Linked DNA regions of Aliidongia dinghuensis. The protein of the gene in region 2 interacts with the protein of the main gene of each other region in a pairwise test. Links are inferred from orthologs where the notes say so. Each region holds a gene or a part of one and is shown on either strand. Other genes may lie near its edges. The genes, in order: rlmB and tsaE.

Region 1 (10,556 bases), 130 kb from region 2 along the record:
TCATCGGGCCGACGCCGGCTGTGGCGATATCCAGGTTCCCGGAAATCAGCGCATCGTTCATCGCGGCCGCACCGCTGAACTGCGCCCAGGTCACCGTCGGCTGCGGCAGCCCGGCCTCGACCACCGCCTGCTCGAGCAGGTGGCGCTCCTTCATGACGATGAGTGGCAGGTACGAGATGCCGAATTGCTGGGCGATCCGGATCTCCGCCGTTTCGGCCGCAGCCGGGCTATGGACCGAGAGCAGAGTGCCGGGCGTCAGTAGTGCTGCGAGGACCAGACGGGGGTAGTTCGGCATGACATCCCTTCGTCGCTAGCGTTGTCCGACGAGTCGCCATGAAGCAGGAAATTGCCAGTTTGATCAAGATATTGGAGTGCCGCCGGCGGGCGACGGCATGACGGGCCTCGAACGGCCGTCGGCGCAACAAAAAAGGGGCGCCCTGGAGCGCCCCTTCTTCATGAGCCCAAATCGGCTCAGTTGGTCGAGGTCGAGGTCGACGTCGATGTGGAGGAATTCGAACCGTTGCTGTTGCTGCTCGATGAGGCCGCAGCGGCGATCCCGGCGACCGCGAGGACGCCGGCACCGACCGCGGCGAGCGTGCCAACCGACAGGCCGGCGACACCCGCCGTGCCGGCAGCACCAGCCGCAGCCGGTGCGGGGGCCGCTGATGTCGGTGCCACCGGTGCCGCCGGCGCGGTCTGGGCCACGGCGATGCCGGTCGAGGTCACGAGCAGGCCACCAACGGCGAGAGCGGCCACAACCTTGCTAAACATTCGATACCCCCGTGCCTGATTTGCGCAACTGGTTCGACAGGCGCCCCGATGCCGCTAGGACTCAACTCTGTCGTTTCAAAAATAACCTAGAGGAGGTTGTGGCGCCGCGCCAACCCTGAAAGCGGCAAATCTCCATGGTTTTCAGAATGTCCGCCGGTGATTGTGGCTTTTGTGCTGCACTGCGGCTGCGCTGACCGGCATCGACGACGTGCGATCGGCGGTTGCGTCGGAAGAAAGTCAGTCCGGCATGAGGCGCCGCGCAGGACACACGCAGTCGGCGGTTGCGACTCGCAACAAAAAAGCGCCCGATCGGGCGCCTTTCCGTTCCGGCCGGAGTCGGTTAGTTGGTCGAGGTCGAAGTCGACGTCGACGTGGAGGACGAGGTCGAGCCGCTGGCGCCGTTGCTCGACGAGGCGGCGGCGGCGATCGCGGCCACGGCGACGACGCCAGCGCCGATCGCGGCAAGCGTACCGACCGACAGGCCGGCGACACCCGCCGTGCCGGCAGCACCGGCGGCGGCCGGGGCGGGAGCTGCACCCGCAGGTGCTGTGGTCTGAGCGACGGCGATGCCAGTGGAGGTCACGAGCATGGCGCCGACGACGAGCGCGGTTAGGATTTGTTTGCGCATTCGAAGCTCCTGCCTTGGAAACACCAACTCGTTCTAAGGGCGTCGCGGCGCCGATAGGAATTAGCCCTGTCACTCACCCCTAAGGTAGTCGAGCTTGCCTTCGCCCGCCAACCCTGAATCCGCTTTCCTGGAGCAATTATTTCAGTATCCGCTTGGGATTGTGACATTCATGTTGCAGCGCGGCCGCTCCGGGCGGGTGCGTCGGCCTTGAGCTTGGCCATTCGTGCCAGGATTGCAGCATGGGACAGGATGCCGTTCTTGAGGCAGCGCAGCTCGAACTTCTCGTTCGGCGAATGGATGCGGTCGTCTTCCAGGCCGAAGCCGAGCAGGATCGATTCCAGCCCCAGATGCTCTTGCATCCAGCCGACGACGGGAATGGAGCTGCCTATGCCCATCAGCACCGCGTCGCGCCCGTAGATCTCTTTCAACCCGGCCTTGGCGGCGCTCATGTAAGGCGTGTCGGTCGCGACGCTGATCCCGGGCGACTGGCCGAAGAACTTGATGTCCCAGCGGCAATCCGGCGGCGTGCGTGCCTCGAAGAACGACTTGATGCCGGCGACGATGCGCTCGGGATCCTGCGCCGCGACCAGCCGGCAGCTGAGCTTCGCTGAGGCCTCGGCCGGGATCACGGTCTTGGCGCCGGCGCCGGTATAGCCGCCCCAGATGCCGTTGATATCGCAGGTCGGGCGCGACCAGAGCCGTTCGAGCGCATGCCGGCCGCCTTCGCCGCTCGCCGTCTTGAGGCCGATCTCGGACAGGAACCGTCGTTCGTCGAAGCCCAGGGACTTCCAGGCCGCGAGCTCGTCCTTCGAAATTTCGACCACGTCGTCATAGAAGCCCGGGATCTGCACCTGGCCGCGGTCGTCGCGCAACTGGCCCAGCACGTGGGTCAACGCGTTCAGCGGGTTGATCGCCAAGCCGCCGTAGAGGCCGGAATGCAGGTCGCGGGACGGGCCCTTGAGCGTCACTTCGGCATAGACCAGGCCGCGCAGCTTTGTCGTGATCGCGGGCGTGTCGATGTTCCAGCTGTTCGTATCCGTCACGACCGCCACGTCGGCCTTGAGCAGGTCGCGATGCGTCTTCAGGAAGTCGGGCAAGGACGGGCTGCCCGTCTCCTCCTCGCCCTCGATCATGACCGTGATCTTGACCGGCAGCTTGCCGTGGATCTTGTGCCAGCCGCGGAACGCCTCGAGGAAGGTCATGACCTGCCCCTTGTCGTCGACGGCGCCGCGCGCGACCACGCGCGGGCCGTGCTCGGCCTCGACGATGGTCGGCTCGAACGGCGGATGGTCCCAGAGCTCGAGCGGATCGGCCGGCTGCACGTCGTAATGGCCGTAATAGAGCAGATGCGGCCCCTCGCTTTCCCTTGCGCCGCCGGGCGTCCCATCGGGGCCCGGGTAATGGGCGACCAGCACCGGGTGGCCGGGTGTTGCGTGCAGCGTCGCCGTGAACCCGAGCCCGGTCAGCTGGCTCGCGAGCCACTCCGCCGCGCGCCGCACTTCGCCGGCATAGGCCGGATCGGTCGAAATGCTCGGGATGCGCAGAAACTCGAGATAGCGGGCGACGGCCTGGTCGAAGTCTTGTTCGAGATGACGCAGGACGGAAGTTGCTTCTGACATCGGCGGATCCGGGGACGATGGGGCGAGACAGTCACCATGCCGGATCGCTCGCGCTCAGAGAAGAGGGAAGGGTTGCATCCCAAACAATCTTATTCGATATATATCAAATTAGATAATGATCTATCCAGGTGCGCCATGACCGCGGACTCATTGCCGATCCTGCTCGACTTCTTCCGGGCGCTTGCGAACGAGAGCCGGCTGAAGCTCGTCGGCTTGCTGGCGGCGCGTGAGCGCAGCGGCCAGGAACTGGCGGCCCTCCTGACCTTGAGCGAGCCGACCGTTTCCCATCATCTGGCGCTGCTGAAGACGCTGGGCCTGGTGCGGCAGCGCCCCGACGGCAATACCCATTGGTGGTCGCTCGACATCGACGCGCTGGTGGCGCTCAATCGCCGGCTCTCGTCGCGCGCCGAGATCGTGGCCCTTGCCGACGGCGTGGCGCTCGATGCCTGGGACCGGCGGGTGCTCGACAATTTCCTTGGGCCGGACGGCCGGCTGAAGGAGATCCCGGCGAGCCGCAAGAAGCGCTGGGTCATCCTGCGCTTCCTCGCCGAGCGCTTTGCGACCGACCAGCGCTACGCGGAGGCGGAGTTGAACGAGATCCTGAAACGCTACCACGAGGACAGCGCCACGCTCAGGCGCGAGCTCGTGGGATATCGCATGATGGCGCGCGACCGCGGCGTCTATTGGCGGCTGCCGGAAGATCAGTGGCTGCCGGCCTGACGCAGCCGCCCTGGATTACTGGGGTGTGAAGCATGGCGGCCCGGCGGCGCGGTCGGTTGCGCCGGCTGCGCGGGATGCGCTAGAAACGCCGCCGTGTGGACGGACGAGAGCGCGCCGCCGCCCCAAATTTCCGTCAAATGACGACAAGTTCCCGCGAGTTGGAGAGGTCGATGGCCGGCTATCAGTACATCTATGTGATGAAGGGCTTGAACAAGTCCTATCCAGGTGGCCGCGAAGTGCTGAAGGACGTCTGGCTGTCGTTCCTGCCCGGCGCCAAGATCGGCGTGCTGGGTCCGAACGGCGCCGGCAAGTCGACCCTGCTCAAGATCATGGCCGGGGTCGACAAGGAGATCAACGGCGAGGCCTGGGCGGCCGACGGGGTGCGCGTCGGCTACCTGGCGCAGGAGCCGCAGCTCGACCCGACGCTCGACGTGCAGGGCAACGTCATGCTCGGCCTGAAGGAGACGAAGCACCTGCTCGAGCGGTTCGAGGCGGTGAGCGCGCGCTTCGCCGAGGAACTGACCGACGACGAGATGAACGATCTCATCACCGAGCAGGGCGAGCTGCAGGAGAAGATCGACGCGGTCAACGGCTGGGAGCTCGACCGCACGATCGAGATCGCCATGGACGCGCTCAATTGCCCGCCGGGCGACGCCAAGGTCGACAAGCTGTCCGGCGGCGAGAAGCGCCGCGTGGCGCTCTGCCGCCTGCTGCTCGAAAAGCCGGATATGCTGCTGCTCGACGAGCCGACGAACCATCTGGACGCGGCCTCGGTCGCCTGGCTGCAGCGTTTTCTGAAGGATTTCGCGGGCACCGTCGTGACGGTGACCCACGATCGCTATTTCCTTGACGATGTCGCGAACTGGATCCTCGAGGTCGACCGCGGTCGTACCTTCCCGCACGAGGGCAACTATAGCTCGTGGCTGGTCGAGAAGCAGAAGCGGCTCGAGCTCGAGAACAAGACCGAGATCGCGCGCCAGCGCACGATCGCCCGCGAGCTCGAATGGGTGCGGGCGAGCCCGCGCGCCCGCCAGGCCAAGTCCAAGGCGCGCATCCAGGCGTTCGACGAATTGGTGGCGCATTCCAAGGAAAAGGTGCCGGACACGGCGCAGATCGTGCTGCCGCCGGGCCCGCGCCTGGGCGACCTCGTCATCGAGGCCGGCCATATCAACAAGAGCTTCGGCGACCGCATGCTGATCGAGGACCTGTCGTTCCGGCTGCCGCCGGGCGGCATCGTCGGCGTGATCGGCCCGAACGGCGCCGGCAAGACCACGCTGTTCCGCATGATCACCGGCCAGGACAAGCCGGACTCGGGCGACTTCCGGGTCGGCGACACGGTCAAGCTCGGCTATGTCGACCAGTCGCGCGACGCGCTCGATCCCAACAAGAACGTCTGGGAAGTGGTCTCGGACGGGCTCGACGAGATCGACCTCGGCCGGCGCAAGATGAACAGCCGCTCCTATGTGGCGCTGTTCAACTTCAAGGGCACGGACCAGCAGAAGAAAGTCGGCCAGCTGTCGGGCGGTGAGCGCAACCGCGTCCATATCGCGCGCATGCTGAAGACCGGCGCCAACGTGCTGCTGCTCGACGAGCCGACGAACGATCTCGACGTCGATACGCTGCGGGCCCTCGAGGATGCGCTCGAGGAATATGCCGGCTGCGCCGTGGTCATCACCCACGATCGCTGGTTCCTCGATCGCCTGGCGACCCACATTCTCGCCTTCGAGGGCGAGGCCCAGGTCGTCTGGTTCGAAGGCAACTACCAGATGTACGAGGCCGACCGGAAGCAGCGCCTGGGCGTTGCGGCCGACGAGCCGCACCGCTTCCAGTACAAGCCGCTCACCCGCGGCTGAGCCAAGGACGGGCGGGCCAGTGCGGACCCGCCCGTTGCATTTCAAGGAGCGGCGATCTCGGTAGCGGTGACAGGCCGGATACCGTCACCTCGGCCACCAGCTTGCGGCGCATGGCGTCGGCGAAGCTGTCCAGGTCCTGGGCCACGATCACGAAGGCGCCCGGGCCGCCGATGACATAGAGCGTATAGTAGGTCTCGAGCCACGGCTCCTCGGTCAGGATCGGCAGGCCGTTGATGGTGATGCCGTCGGTGACCAGCTTGTCGCGCACCTCCTCGATCGGTGGGCCGATGTTGCTCATGCCGTCGCCCGACACGTCCACCACCCGCCGCGTGGCCGGCCAGGGCGAGTCGACGAGCAGGTCCTCGGCGGCGAGGAGCGCGTTCGCGATGCCGGTAAGCCCGCTCGAGCTACGATGGACCTGGTGCAGCTTCTGGGCGAAGGCCTGGGCGTCGGCGGCGGAGGCGATTCGGGTCCACGGCATGACGACGATCTGCCGGTCGGGGTCGGAAAATTCCATGACGGTGACGGCGACCGCGCCGTTCGGGCCGGCCGAGACCGCCTTGGTGAAATCCGGGCTCGCGATCGCTGCTGCTGTGCCGTCGCGCTGCAGCTCGTAGCGTTCGTCGTTCACGCTCAGGCTGACGTCGACTGCGATGACGAGCGCCGTGTCGACAGGCTCGGCGGCCCGGGCGCCGGTCGCGATTGGAAGGGAGGCGGCGGCGAGCAGCAGGATTGCGGTCAGCCAATGTTTCATGCTCCGAACCTCCCGACAGGAGCAGCCGATCAGTCGGCGCGCACCAGCTCGTAAAGCGCGATTGCGGCAGCATTCGAGACGTTGAGGCTCGCGACGGGACCCTGGGTCGGCAGGCGGGCCATGAGGTCGCACGATTCGCGTGTCAGGCGCCGGAGGCCGTCGCCTTCCGACCCCAGGACCAGGCAAACCCGTCCCCCGAGCTTGTGGCTGGCGAGCGTCGCGTCGGCCTCGCCGGCGAGGCCGACGCTCCAGAAGCCGGCCTTCTTCAGCTGATCGAGCGCGCGCGCGAGGTTGACGACGCGAACGAGCGGCACGTGCTCGACCGCGCCCGAGGCGGATTTCGCGAGCGTGCCAGAGACTTCGGGGGCATTGCGGTCGGGCAGGATGACCGCGGCGGCGCCGAACGCCGCGGCCGAACGCAGGATGGCGCCGATGTTGTGCGGGTCGGTCACCTGATCGAGCGCGACGACGATCGCCCGCTCGCGCGTGCCCAGATGCCGGATCACATCCTCGAGAAGCCAGGGGGCGAGCGGCTTCGCCAGCAGTGCCACGCCCTGGTGCACGGCGCCGGGCGGCAGGAGCTTCGCGATCGCGTCGCGCGGCACGATCTGCGGCTCGATCGAGCTCGCGTCCCCGAGCAGGCTTTCGAGCTCGGCCGCGGCCTCCTCGGTCGCGACCAGGCGCTGGATCTTGCGGACCGGGTTGCGGAGCGCCGCCTCGACGGCGTGATAGCCCCAGAGCCAGGGCGCGCCGCCCGCGGCCTCGTCGCTGCCCATGGGCTTTCCGCTCGACGGCTTCCCGCTTGACGGCTTCCCACCGGCCGGCCGTGCTTCGGCCGACTTGCCGCGCCCGGCGACTCTGGCGGCGCCGGCCGGGTGTGCGGCCGGCGCCGCCGCCGACGGCGAGGGATGCTGGGAGGCGTGATGTGAGGCTGGGCGAGGGCGCTTGCGCATGACAGGGTTTCCAGAACGAGTGTCGGCGACGGCTCTTAGGCGTAAATCCTTGCGCTGCATAGGGGTGCTGCGGCGCATCGGCCCTGCGCAACCCGCTTTCGCCAGTTGACATTGCCTCGGAAATTTACATAGTGCGCTCCTCCGCTGCGCCGGACGATGGTCGTAGCGCTGTGGAGGGGTGGCCGAGCGGTCAATGGCAGCAGACTGTAAATCTGCCGACGTATGTCTACGTTGGTTCAAATCCAACCCCCTCCACCATGCGACCATCGGCGCGGTTGACGAGCGAACGGCTCGGCGGGTGTAGCTCAATGGTAGAGCACCAGCCTTCCAAGCTGGCTGTGAGGGTTCGATTCCCTTCACCCGCTCCAGTCGACCCGCTCTAGGCGCTGGCCGGTAATATTGGTTTGTTCATTTTCCTCTGATCGGGCATGTGAGGCGTCAACGAAATGGCGAAGGCGAAGTTTGAGCGGACGAAGCCGCATTGCAACATCGGGACGATTGGTCACGTTGACCATGGCAAGACGTCTCTGACGGCAGCGATCACGAAGGTTTTGGCCGAGACTGGCGGCGCGACGTTCACGGCGTACGACCAGATCGACAAGGCGCCGGAAGAGCGGGCGCGCGGCATCACGATCTCGACGGCGCACGTCGAGTACGAGACGACGAACCGGCACTATGCGCACGTCGACTGCCCGGGCCATGCGGACTACGTGAAGAACATGATCACGGGTGCGGCGCAGATGGACGGTGCGATCCTGGTGGTGTCGGCGGCGGACGGCCCGATGCCGCAGACGCGCGAGCACATCCTGTTGGCGCGCCAGGTCGGCGTTCCGGCGCTGGTCGTGTTCATGAACAAGGTCGACATGGTCGACGATCCGGAGCTCCTGGAGCTGGTCGAGCTCGAGGTGCGCGAGCTGCTGTCGAGCTACAATTTCCCGGGCGACGACATTCCGGTGATCAAGGGCTCGGCGCTGATGGCGCTCGAGGACAAGAACCCGGCGCTCGGCCATGACGCGATCCTGGAGCTGATGAAGGCGGTCGACGCCTACATCCCGCAGCCGGAGCGTGCGATTGACGGTGCGTTCCTGATGCCGGTCGAGGACGTGTTCTCGATCTCGGGCCGCGGCACGGTGGTGACCGGCCGCGTCGAGCGCGGTGTGATCAAGGTCGGCGAGGAAATCGAGATCGTCGGCCTGAAGGACACGCTGAAGACGACGGTGACGGGCGTCGAGATGTTCCGCAAGCTCCTGGACCAGGGCCAGGCGGGCGACAACATCGGCGCGCTCTTGCGCGGCACCAAGCGCGAGGAAGTCGAGCGCGGCCAGGTGCTGGCGAAGCCGGGCTCGATCACGCCGCACACGAAGTTCAAGGCCGAGGCGTACATCCTGACGAAGGAAGAGGGCGGCCGTCACACGCCGTTCTTCACGAACTATCGTCCGCAGTTCTATTTCCGCACGACCGACGTCACGGGCATCGTGAGCCTGCCGGCCGGCGTGGAGATGGTCATGCCGGGCGACAACGTGGCGATGGACGTCGAGCTGATCGCGCCGATCGCCATGGACGAGGGTCTGCGCTTCGCGATCCGCGAGGGCGGCCGCACCGTCGGTGCCGGCGTCGTCTCCGCTATCACGAAGTAACTAGCCAAAGGGCGGGAAACCGCCTATAACACTCGGCCGGCCGTCGCAATGCAATGGGCGAACCCCTCTTTGCGTCGGTCGGCTCGGTGTTCCGGGCCTGGAGGAGTGTAGCTCAATTGGTAGAGCACCGGTCTCCAAAACCGGGGGTTGGGGGTTCGAGCCCCTCCTCTCCTGCCAGCCCAGAGTTTCGAATGGACAGCACCGCCACGGGGCAACCCGTGGTGTCGCGTTTCTGGATGGTCTGATCAGGTACCATGGCTAAAACGAGCCCGGCAGAGTTTGTGCGGCAGGTCCGCCAGGAAGTGACGAAAGTCACCTGGCCTACCCGGAAGGAGACCTCCGTGACGACCGTAATGGTGTTCGTCATGGTGTTCATCGCCGCCACTTTCTTCTTTACGGTCGATCAGCTCCTGTCGCAAGGCGTGCGCTGGATCCTGAGCCTAGGGGCCTGATTCTATGGCGCATCGTTGGTACGTGCTGCACGTCTATTCCGGCTTCGAGAAGAAGGTTGCCCAGTCGATCCGCGAGCAGGCGGAGCAGAAGGGCATGACGGATTTCTTCGCCGAGATTCTGGTGCCGACCGAAGAGGTGCAGGAAGTGAAGCGCGGGTCGAAGATCTCGACCGAGCGCAAGTTCTTCCCGGGCTACGTGCTCTTGAAGATGGACCTGACCGACGACACCTGGCACCTGGTCAAGAACACGCCGAAGGTCACGGGTTTCCTCGGCGGCAAGGGCCTGCGCCCCGCGCCGATCACCGAGGCCGAGGCGACCCGGATCATGAAGCAGGTCCAGGAAGGCATCGAGCGGCCGAAGCGCTCGATCGTCTACGAGGTCGGCGACCAGGTGCGCGTGTGCGACGGTCCGTTCACCTCGTTCAACGGCCTGGTGGAAGAGGTCGACGAGGAGAAGGGGCGTCTCAAGGTTGCCGTCTCGATCTTCGGCCGGGCCACCCCGGTCGATCTGGAGTATTCCCAGGTCGAGAAGGTGTGACGACGTTTTGACGAATTCGGCGCGCGGCCTCGGCGAACGGGGCCGTCGCGTCGTTCTGTCTGGTGGGCTCGCCCGTTGATGGGCCCGCCCGGCCAGGCGCAAACCGCGCGGGAGGCTCGCCATGGCCGCAACCGCGCTTCGCTCTCCCATAGGAGTGAGTTGAATTGGCAAAGAAGATTGTCGGCTACATCAAGCTGCAGGTGCCGGCAGGCAAGGCTAACCCGTCGCCGCCGATCGGTCCGGCGCTGGGTCAGCGCGGCCTGAACATCATGCAGTTCTGCAAGGACTTCAACGCGAAGACCCAGGGCATGGAGCCGGGGATGCCGATTCCGGTCGTCATCACCGCCTATGCGGACCGGTCGTTCACGTTCGTGACCAAGACGCCGCCGAACACCTATTTCCTCAAGAAGGCCGCTGGCATCGACAAGGGCACGCAGACCCCGGGCAAGGGCGCCAAGGTCGGCAAGGTGACCATGGATCAGATCCGCGACATCGCCCAGAAGAAGATGGCGGACTTGAACGCCAAGGACCTCGAGGGCGCTTGCTCGATGCTGATCGGTTCGGCCCGCTCGATGGGCCTCGAAGTCGTGGGGGAGTAAGGTCATGGCTTTCGTTGGCAAGCGTCTGAAGG
Region 2 (10,388 bases):
CCCCACAGGATCGACGGCACGGTCAGGAAGCGCCCGACGAACACCCATTCGATCTTGCCGTGGGCAAACGCGTCGACGAGGAAGACGAGGAACGCGATGATCAGCGCCGCGCCGACATAGCGCCCCCAATAGCGCCGCGGCACATGCTGGAGATGGGCGATCTCGGCCGCGGCCGGGCCTTCCGCCGCCCCGCCGGTCGCGGTCAGCATCGCGGGCCCCGGTAGTCGGCGGCCCAGGCCGCCTGTGCTTCGAGCCCGGCCTCGAGCCGCGCGATCTGCTCCTTGACCCGCGCCGGCGCCGTGCCGCCGTAGCCGACGCGCGCCGCGACCGCCGCCTCGAGCGTCAGCCGCTCCAGCACCGCCGGCTTCAGGCGCTCGTCGACCGCCGCGATCAGTTCGGGCGTCGCTTCGGAAAGTTCGATGCCGCGCTCCTCGCATGCCCTGACCAGGGCGCCGGTGATCTCGTGCGCCGTGCTGAACGGCACGCCGCCGAGCGCCAGCCAGTCGGCAACCTCGGTCGCGAGCGTGAAGCCCAGCGGCGCCTGACGCCTCAGTTCCGCGACATTGACCCGCATGGTGCGGATCATGCCGGCCATGGCCGGCAGCACCAGGTCGAGCGTGTCGAGACTGTCGATCACCGACGCCTTGTCCTCGGCCAGATCGCGGTTATAGGCGAGCGGCAGGGACTTCAGGGTCGAGAGCAGGCCCGTGAGATTGCCGATGAGGCGCCCGGCCTTGCCGCGCGCGAGCTCCGCGATGTCCGGGTTCTTCTTCTGCGGCATGATCGAGCTGCCGGTCGCATAGGCATCGTCGAGCTCGACCCAGCGGAACTGGCGCGAGGTCCAGACGCAGATTTCCTCGGCCAGGCGCGAGATATTGACCGTCATCATGCCGGTGACGAACAGGAACTCCGCCACATGGTCGCGGGTGCCGACCGCATCGATCGAATTCTCGCACGGCGCGTCATAGCCGAGCTCCGCGGCGGACAGCTCCGGATGGACGCAGATCGCGGAGCCGGCGAGTGCGGCCGCCCCCAAGGGCGAGCGCGCCGTGCGCCGGTCCCAGTCGCGGAGCCGGTCGATGTCGCGGTAGAGCGCCTGGGCATGGGCGAGCAGATGATGGGCGAACACGACCGGCTGGGCCGGTTGCAGATGGGTGAAGCCGGCCGAGAGCGTCTCGACATGCTGGTGCGCTTGCGCCACGAGGGCGGCCTGCAGGTCCAGCACCAGGCCCGCCATGGCCCGGCCCTTGTCGCGCAGGTAAAGCTTGAGGTCGTTCGCCGCCTGGTCGTTGCGCGAGCGCCCGGCCCTGAGCTTGCCGCCGACGGGGCCCAGCCACTCGGTCAGCACGCGCTCGAGGAACGTATGCACGTCCTCGTCGCGGGCCGACGGCTTGACCGTGCCGGCCTTGACCGCCGCCTCCAGCCGGTCGATGCCGGCGAGCAACTGGCCGAGCTCGCCCGCATCGAGGATGCCGGCCCGCTCGAGCTCCCGGGCATGGGCGCGCGAGCCGGCGAGATCGTAGGGCGCCAGGCGGAAGAAGCGCTCGTCGGAGCGCGAGAACGCGGTCAGTTCCGGCGCCGGCTCTGCCCGGAACCGGCCACCCCACAGCCTGTCGGTGGTCTCGTTGCCGCTGTTCTTCATCTGCCGATCCCTGTTTGCCTCATGCGCCGGCGTATTTTCGTTTGTTGCCGGCGAACCCCACGGCGATGGTCCATTCTTTCGGAACTTGAAGGCAACCGATTTTATCCGCAAAGCTATGCTGAATTTTTCTCAGCATAGGACGCCTCCTTGCGCCAACGCCTGCCGCCGCTCAACCCGCTGCGCGCCTTCGAGGCCTCGGCCCGCCACCTGCAGGTCGCCAAGGCGGCCGACGAGCTCAATGTGACGCCGAGTGCCGTCAGCCATCAGCTGAAGACGCTGGAGGCCGCCTTGGGCGTCACCCTCTTCGACCGGACGAAGCGGCGGCTCAAGCTGACGCCGCAGGGTGCCGCCCTGCTGCCCTCGATCAACGCGGCCTTCCAGACGATCGCCGACGCCACCGCCAAGATCGGCGACGGCGCCATGGCCGGCGACCTCGTCATCTCCTGCCCGGTGGCACTCACGTCGCGCTGGCTGGTCCGGCACATCGGCGAGTTCCTGCGCCAGAATCCGGCGGTGAACCTGAAGCTCATCCCGTCGAACGACGACCGCGAGATCTACACGCCAGCGGTCGACCTCTGCATCCGCTACGGCAACGGGCGCTGGCACGGGCGCCGCGTGACGGCGCTCTGCTCGGTCGCGCTCTTCCCGGTCGCGAGCCCGATGCTGATGAACGGCCCGCATCCGATCCGCACGGTGCGCGACCTGCAGCATCACCTGCTCTTGTGCGAGGACGACGGCACCGAATGGGCGCGCTGGCTCCTGAACGCCGCCGGCCATGCGGCCGATTTCCGCACGGTCCCGCTCGGCAATGCCCATATCGCGCTAGAAGGGGCCGTCTGCGGTCAGGGTGTCGCGCTTGGCGACAGCGTCATCGCCGCGGACGACCTCGCCGAAGGCCGCCTCGTCCGCCTGTTCGAGACGACGATCCCGGCCGAGCACGCCTATCACGTCGTCTGCCGGCCGGAGCTGGCCGAAACGCCGCTGGTGGGCGGGTTCATCCAATGGCTGGAAGCGAAGATCCGCGAGGGGTAGGCGGCGTAGTGGTGTGGGTTGGACTGAACCGTGACATGACTATCAAAAGTGAAATAACGAGTTGCTAGTGGACCAAACCGAAACTCGTCTTTGCCTCCCGAAACGCGTAACTACGTCCGCAATCAGGGTACAGATCAACTAGGTCAGGCACTCGCCTTTTGCGGACGATAAGCTATGATGGGCGCAACCAAACAGAGAAGAACATGCCCTTCACCATCAAAGACAGCGTCGAAGATATCCTCCCCTACCTTCCTGATGTAAGGAAGGGTGCAGACACAGCAAAGGAGGAGTTGGGCTTCCTGCCCGAGGCAGCCTACAGGACATTTGCGACTACTGGAAAGTTGTTCGTCGCAACGGCCACCATCGACGGCAAAGAAATATATGCCGGCCATCTTGTGTTTGGCGGCCTGTTCCCACAGGCAAGGATTTTTCAACTATTTGTGGATCCAGCATTTCGAGGTCACGGGCTTGCTCGCCGACTATTAACGCTGCTCAAAGAACGGCTCACCGCTCAACATTGGCTTAGTATTGTGGCAAAGGTCGCGGGTGATCTCGCAGCTAATTCGGTATGGGGACGAATGGGGTTTCGGATTGTCCGCACCAAAGCGGGCGGAGTGGCTCGCAATCGACAAATCAATGTCCGCGTGCTTGACCTCGAATCTCCCTCCTTGCTGACCTTGATGGGAATCTCCGCCCGCGAGAGCGAGTTGCGGTTCGCGGAACGGTATTCTCAACGCCCAATCTACCTCTTTGATCTCAATGTGCTTTTCGATGTAATTCGCAGACGCCCTCGTTCGGATGCCGCTACCAAAGTCGTTTGGGCAGGTATGAACAACAGCATACGCCTTATGGTAGCTGAAGAATTTGCCAAAGAACTGCTGCGCACATCCAAAAGCCCCAATAATGATCCTGTGCTTGCCTTCGCTGCTCGAGCGGACTGTTTAAGTCAGCCGTCAGAGACAAATCTTCGACCCATGCTCGCGAAACTCGCTCCAGCAATTTTCCCTGAACGTCACCGACAAGGTGCGCTGAAAGAGCAGGATTGGTCAGATCTAAAGCACATTTCTACTGCCATTTATCATCGCGCCGCAGGCTTCATCACAAGCGAGAACGCGATCCTGCGAGCAAGTCAATACCTTCTCGAGGTTTGGAACCTGGATGTGATCGGTGTCGAAGAGTTCGCCACACTAGTGGAGGCTCGCCAAAAGGAGGCTGATGGCGCCGTAGCGGCGGTATCAAGCGGAATGTTGCGTGCGCGCCGCAACATTCCCGACGATTTGCCAAGAGCACGAGAGTTCATTCAGGCGGCGGGGGCCTCGTCGGCATTTGTCGAGGATGCTCTAGCTTGCCAGGGCACTCAAGCTCAATGGCTGTTGATCGTCGATGATCAGGACGGAGCGGCTGGATTTGCCAAATGGACGGTTTTTGGCGGGACCAAGAGAACGACGGACCTGTATCTAGCAGTTGACGAGACGAATCCAGTTGCCGAATCTATTCTCGATTACTTTCTCGATGCCATCCCTCGCGAACTCAGCGGCGCAGGCCCCACGCTTGTCCGGCTAAACATTCTCGCAGGTCAGGTTGCGACACGCCAAACTGCAATTGCGATGGGTTTTAGACCCCCTATTGGCGCAGGCGACAGCCATTTGATACTTCAGCGTCTCGCCGTCGGGAGAATCATTTCGTCTGAAAACTGGCCTGCAATGCGTCAGTCGCTGATTTCTGTCGCCTCGTTATATCTGCCTCAGCAGGTCCCCACGCACGAAGACATGCGGACGGGCGTGGTGCTGAAAAACGGAGATAGGGAGGTCGCACTCTCCCTGTCGGAAATCGAAAGGATTCTATCGCCTGTTCTCCTATTGTTCCCGGGGCGGGACGGTGTTATCGTCCCGATCAGGGAGCATTTCGCCCGCGATCTCATCGGGGCGAGCCCTCAACTGTCAATACTCGCTCCGCCAGAGGCGATCTTGCGACGTGAACGGGTCTACATCAGTGCGCCCAAGACACTGGGTCAGATGAAGACCGGCACACCAATATTGTTCTACGAGTCTCAGAAAGGGACGGGTCGTGGATGCGTGTTCGCGGTCGCCCGCATCACTGAAAGTCGCATCGTCACCAAAGCGGACGCCTTGGGCAAGGTATTGCAACGAGGCGTTCTTGATCGCCACACTCTCGAAAAGCGGAGCGTGGGCCGCAAGGTCACAGAGACGTCATTCGACAACATTTTCATTTTCAAGACTCCGGTGTCGCTTAAGCGATTGAGGGAATTGGAGTGTGTTGATGGCTCGAATCTGGTAAGCGCACGAAGCATCTCTTTCGAGAAATTGGTCGCGGTAGTGAAGGAAGGGCGAGTCAATGGCTAGAACCGAAGACATTCTCATTTCGGTTCACCCGCGCCATGTCGACAGCATGTTGAGCGGGAGAAAGACCGTTGAACTTCGGCGTCGTCCGCTGAAACTATCCGCCGGCTGTCGGGTGTGGATTTATTGCACCCTTCCGCGTGGTTCCGTGGAGGCAATCGGGGTTGTTGCCGAAGTGGTAGCCGCAGCACCTTCGGTGATTTGGCGTGACTACGGCGAACAGTGCGGGATCACTAAGGCTGAATTCGACGCCTACTATGAGGGTGCTGGCACGGCCTACGTCGTTGTATTCTCGTTGGTCACAAAGCTTCCTTCGACATTTGCCCTCGGGGAAATCCGACGTCACCTCGCTAGTTTTCAACCGCCTCAATTCTTCAAGCGCCTATTAGCTGATGGCCCGGAACTCAACTTATTTAACTCTGCACTTCCATTGCCCGTAGCCGCCTAAATAAAGATCCAATTGACTCGATAAAAGTTCAACAGGCCGCGAGCACCACTCGCGGCAAGAACCTCCCCACCTCTCGAACTGACACTTAGGCCCCCGCATCCAAATCCAGCCATACCAATCACGCCACTGCAGAAGCCGTGCGCCGCGATGCCATCTGCAGGGGCCCGCTTGCTCCCCGCCGCCCCGCCCTTTAGAACGGACACCATGTCCCGTTCCTTCACCCTCGACCTGCCTGACGAAGCTGCCACGGCCAGCTTGGGGGCGCGGCTTGCGGCGAGTGCTAAGCCTCGCGACATCCTGCTGCTGCGCGGTGACCTCGGCATGGGCAAGACGGCACTCGCCCGCGGCTTCGTCATGGCGCAGGCGCCGGAGGCGCACGAAGTGCCGAGCCCGACCTTCACGCTGGTGCAGACCTACGCCGGTGCCGCCGGCCCGGTCTGGCATTTCGACCTCTATCGCCTGAAGGACCCGGAAGAGATCTGGGAGCTGGGCTTCGAGGACGCGCTCGTCGACGGCATCCTGCTCGTCGAATGGCCGGACCGGCTGGGCCCGCTCGCCCCGCGCGACCGGCTGGAGCTGACGCTCATGCCCGGCACAACGCCCACGGGCCGGCGCGCCGAGCTCGTCGCCGTCGGCCGGTCCACCTGGCTCGAACGGCTGCAAAACCCATCATGATCGACCGCGACCATCTGCGCCGGGAATTCGCCGCGACCGCCGGCTGGGGCCAGGCCCAGGTCCTGCGCCTGCCGAGCGACGCGTCCACTCGGACCTATTATCGGCTCCGCGACGGCGGCCGGCGCGCGCTCTTGATGGATGCGCCGCCGCCGCGCGAGAAGCCGGTCGAGTTCCTGCACATGGCGCGCCTGCTCCAGGGGCTCGGATATTCGGCGCCGCTGATCCTGGCCGCCGACCCGATCGCCGGTTTCGTGCTGGTCGAGGACCTGGGCGACGACACCTATACGCGGCTGATAGCCGAGGGCGCCGACGAGCACCGGCTCTACGGCCTGGCGGTCGACCTGCTGGCCGACCTGCACGCGCGGTTCGATCCCACGGCGAGCCACGGCGTGCCGCCCTATTCCGACGAGATCCTGCTGACGGAGGCCGGCCAGTTCGTCGACTGGTGCCTGCCCGAGATCGCGGGCGGGCCGACCGAGCCGGCGGTGAAGGAGGAATACCTGTCGCTGTGGCAGGCGGCCTTGCCGCTCGCCCGGGCGGTGCCGGCGAGCCTCACCTTGCGCGACTACCATGTCGACAACCTGATGTGGCTCTCCGACCGGCCGGGGCTCGCCGCCTGCGGGTTGCTCGACTTCCAGGATTCGCTGATCGGGCCGATCGCCTACGACCTGGTCTCGCTGCTCGAGGACGCGCGGCGCGACGTGGCGCCGACGCTCGCCCGCGCCATGCTGGCACGCTACCGGACGCTCCGGCCCCAGGTCGATGCGGCGGCGCTCGAGCGCTCCATGGCATTCCTCGGCGCCCAGCGCAACGCCAAGATCCTCGGCATCTTCTGCCGGCTCGCCCGGCGCGACGGCAAGCCGGTCTATTTGAAGCACCTGCCGCGCACCTGGCGGCTGCTCACGCAGAGCCTGACCCATCCGGAGCTGGCGGCGATCAAGGACTGGATGGACGCCCATGTGCCGCCGGCGGCGCGCGGCGTGCCGGCGGGCTTGAGCGCGCTCTATCCGGAGGCCGTGCGATGATCCGCCCGACGGTCGGCATGGTGCTGGCGGCCGGGCGCGGCGAGCGCTTGCGCCCGCTGACCGATACGGTCCCGAAGCCGCTGGTGCCCGTGCTGGGCCGGCCGCTACTCGACCACGCGATCGACCGGCTCGCCGCGTTCGGCGTCCAGCGCATCGTGGTCAACGTCCATCACCTGGGCGAGCAGATCGCCCTGCACCTGAAGTCCCGCACCGCGCCCGAGATCGTGATCTCGCGCGAGAAGAAGGCGCTCGAGACCGGCGGCGGCGTCGTGCATGCGCTGTCGCTGCTGGGCCCCCAGCCGTTCTTCGCGGTCAATGGCGATTCGCTGTGGTTCGACGGCATGACGCCGGCGCTCGACCGGCTCGCCGCCGCGTTCGACCCGGCGCGGCACGACGTCATGCTGCTGCTCCAGCGCACGACGGGCGCCGTCGGCTACGAGCAGAATCGCGGGGATTTCTTCCTCGACGCCAATGGCCTGCCGCGCCGGGTCGGCGCCGGCGAGATCGCGCCCTACCTCTATGCCGGCGTGCAGATCCTGTCGCCGCAGCTGTTCGGGGACGCGCCGGCGGGCGCCTTCTCGCTCAACCGGATCTACGACCGGGCGCTCGCGGCCGGCCGCCTGGGTGCCATCGTCCATGACGGCGAATGGTACACGGTGACCGACGAAGCGGGCCTGGAGGAGGTCCGCGCCCATCTCGCCCGGCGCCGGACCGAGCGCTAGGCGCCGATGGAGCCCGCCCCGGCCGGCATCGATGGCGCGCGGATTTTCACGATTCCGGCCACGCTGCCGTTCCTCGATGCGCTCGTCGCGGGCTTGGCCGAGCGCTTCGGCCCCTCGCCGCTGGCGCTCGCGGAAGCGACCATCCTGCTGCCGAGCCGCCGCGCCTGCCGAGCGCTCAGCGACGCATTCCTCAAGGCCTCGGGCGGGCGGCCGATGCTGCTGCCCCGGCTCGCGGCGCTCGGCGACATCGACGCGGACGAGATCGAGCTCACCGCCGGCGGCGCGCTCGCCGACACGCTCGACCTGCCGCCGGCGATAGCACCCCTGCGCCGCCGCCTGCTGCTGGCGCGGCTGATCCATCGCTGGGGCGAGCGGCGCGACGGCTCGCCGATCCTGCCGGGCCAGGCCGTGGCCCTTGCCGACGACCTCGCCCGCCTCATCGACCAGGCCTGGACCGAGGAGGTCGGGTTCGACCGGCTCGACCGGCTGGTGCCGGCGGAGCTGGCGCGCCACTGGCAGATCACGGTCGATTTCCTGAAGATCGTGACCGAGCATTGGCCCGCCCTGCTGGCGGACGAGGGCGCGATCGACCCGGCCGACCGGCGCAACCGGCTGATCCGGGCGCAGACGGCCGCCTGGCGCGCGGCGCCCCCCGCGGGCCCGGTCATCGCCGCCGGCTTCGGCAGCGCCATCCCGGCCGCGGCCGAGCTGCTGGGCCTGATCGCGACCCTGCCGCACGGCGCCGTCGTGCTGCCCGGCGTCGAGACCGGCGCCGACGCGGACCTGTGGCTCGCGATCGGCCAGGACCCGACCCATCCGCAATACGGCCTGGCGCGGCTGCTTACCCACCTGGGTGTCGCGCACGACGACCTGCCGTCTTGGCCGGCGCCGGGCATCGAACCCGCCGCCCCGGCGCGGGCCGATCTCCTCAGCGAGATGATGCGGCCGGCCGCGGTCAGCGACCGCTGGCGCGGGCTCGGCGCGCTTTCGTCGGACGCGACGCGCGGCCTCGCCCGGCTCGACTGCCCGGGGCCGCAGGAAGAGGCCGGCACGATCGCGCTCCTGATGCGCCATCGGCTGGAGACGCCCGGCTCGACCGCCATGCTGGTGACGCCGGACCGCGGCCTCGCCCGGCGCGTCGCGGCCGAGCTCAAGCGCTGGGACATCGAGATCGACGATTCCGCCGGCGTGCCGCTCAATCAGACCCCGCCGGGCGTGCTGCTGCGGCTCTTGGCCGACGCCGCGGCCGAGGATCTGGCACCGGTGCCGCTGCTGTCGCTCCTGAAGCACCCGCTCGTCTCGGGCGGCATGGCGCGCGGCAGCTTCCGCGCCGCGGTGCGCCGGCTCGAGCGGCTCTGCCTGCGCGGGCCCCGTCCGGCTCCGGGCCTTACCGGCCTGCGCCGCATTGCTGAAGACACCAATGAGGACTTGGCTCCGCTGGTCGATCGGCTCGAGCGGCTGCTGGGTCCGTTCCTTGCCGAGATCGCAGCGCCGGAGACGACATTGCAGGCGGCGCTCGCGGCCGGGATCGCGACAGCGGAAGCCTTGTGCGCGACGGACGACACGGCCGGCGCCGCGGTGCTGTGGGCCGAGGAGGCCGGTGACAGCCTCGCCAATTTCGTGGCGGAGCTGCACGAGGCGGCGACAGGCTTCCCGCCCGTCGCCGGCGCCGATTATCCGGTGCTGCTCGAAGCGCTGCTCGCCGGCGGCGTCGTGCGCCCGCGCTTCGGCAAGCATCCGCGCCTGCAGATCCTGGGCACGCTCGAAGCGCGGCTGCAGCAGGCCGACCTCGTCATTCTCGGCGGCCTCAACGAAGGCGTCTGGCCGCCCGACGCCGTGGCCGATCCCTGGCTGTCGCGCCCGATGCGCCGCGATTTCGGCCTGGAGCCGGCGGAGGCGCTGATCGGCCTCGCCGCCCACGACTTCACCATGGCGGCGACCGCGGGTGAGGTCGTGCTGACGCGCGCCATCCGGGCCGAGGGGGCACCGACCGTGCCGTCGCGCTGGCTCCTGCGGCTCGACACGGTGCTGCGCGCCGGCGGCGGCGCGCTCGACACGGCGCGCGTGCTGCCGTTCCTCGCCTGGCAGGCCCGGCTCGACACGCCGGACGCGGTCCGGCCCTGCGCCCCGCCGGCGCCGACCCCGCCCAGCCACGCCCGGCCGCGCCGCCTGTCGGTGACCGAGATCGAGACCTGGATGCGCGATCCCTACGCGATCTATGCGCGCCATGTCTTGAAGCTGCGCCCGCTCGACCCGCTCGACGCCGATCCGGGCGTGGCCGAGCGCGGCACCTTCATCCACGAAGCGCTTGACCGCTTCATCCGCGAGCGCACGCCGGCAGCGGAGCCCTTGACCCAGCTCGTCGCCATCGGGCGCGAGGTGTTCGGCGAGGCGCTCGCCCGGCCCGGCGTCTGGGCCTTCTGGTGGCCGCGCTTCCTGCGCATCGCGGACTGGTTCGTCGCGGCCGAGGCCGAGCGGCGGCCC

What was found.
Region 1: the proteins of tsaE (region 2) and rlmB interact in binary tests that used the Escherichia coli proteins (3 or more experiments, as listed by UniProt). The link is inferred for Aliidongia dinghuensis from one-to-one orthologs.

The regions. Positions count from the first base shown.
Region 1 is NZ_BMJQ01000010.1:246,076-256,631, reverse strand. Bases 5,249-8,184 are described here. They hold rlmB (23S rRNA (guanosine(2251)-2'-O)-methyltransferase RlmB), read right to left. Parts: upstream 7,122-8,184; coding sequence 6,375-7,121; downstream 5,249-6,374. Other genes in these bases: tuf (elongation factor Tu), read left to right, coding at 7,745-8,184; IEY58_RS19995 (DUF1194 domain-containing protein), read right to left, coding at 5,578-6,345; ettA (energy-dependent translational throttle protein EttA), read left to right, coding at 5,249-5,591. Also shown: IEY58_RS20025 (ABC transporter substrate-binding protein), read right to left, coding at 1-295; IEY58_RS20020 (hypothetical protein), read right to left, coding at 472-771; IEY58_RS20015 (hypothetical protein), read right to left, coding at 1,112-1,399; IEY58_RS20010 (M20/M25/M40 family metallo-hydrolase), read right to left, coding at 1,567-3,018; IEY58_RS20005 (DUF2087 domain-containing protein), read left to right, coding at 3,154-3,738; more of ettA, read left to right, coding at 3,909-5,248; more of tuf, read left to right, coding at 8,185-8,935; preprotein translocase subunit SecE, read left to right, coding at 9,190-9,387; transcription termination/antitermination protein NusG, read left to right, coding at 9,392-9,925; rplK (50S ribosomal protein L11), read left to right, coding at 10,090-10,524; rplA (50S ribosomal protein L1), read left to right, coding at 10,529-10,556. UniProt on the Escherichia coli protein: Specifically methylates the ribose of guanosine 2251 in 23S rRNA.
Region 2 is NZ_BMJQ01000010.1:117,925-128,312, forward strand. Bases 4,654-7,421 are described here. They hold tsaE (tRNA (adenosine(37)-N6)-threonylcarbamoyltransferase complex ATPase subunit type 1 TsaE), read left to right. Parts: upstream 4,654-5,686; coding sequence 5,687-6,157; downstream 6,158-7,421. Other genes in these bases: IEY58_RS19300 (GNAT family N-acetyltransferase), read left to right, coding at 4,654-5,037; IEY58_RS19305 (transcriptional regulator), read left to right, coding at 5,030-5,482; IEY58_RS19315 (aminoglycoside phosphotransferase family protein), read left to right, coding at 6,154-7,182; IEY58_RS19320 (nucleotidyltransferase family protein), read left to right, coding at 7,179-7,421. In the rest of the region: IEY58_RS19285 (amino acid ABC transporter permease), read right to left, coding at 1-209; argH (argininosuccinate lyase), read right to left, coding at 203-1,642; transcriptional regulator GcvA, read left to right, coding at 1,790-2,674; more of IEY58_RS19300, read left to right, coding at 2,878-4,653; more of IEY58_RS19320, read left to right, coding at 7,422-7,904; double-strand break repair protein AddB, read left to right, coding at 7,911-10,388. UniProt on the Escherichia coli protein: Required for the formation of a threonylcarbamoyl group on adenosine at position 37 (t(6)A37) in tRNAs that read codons beginning with adenine.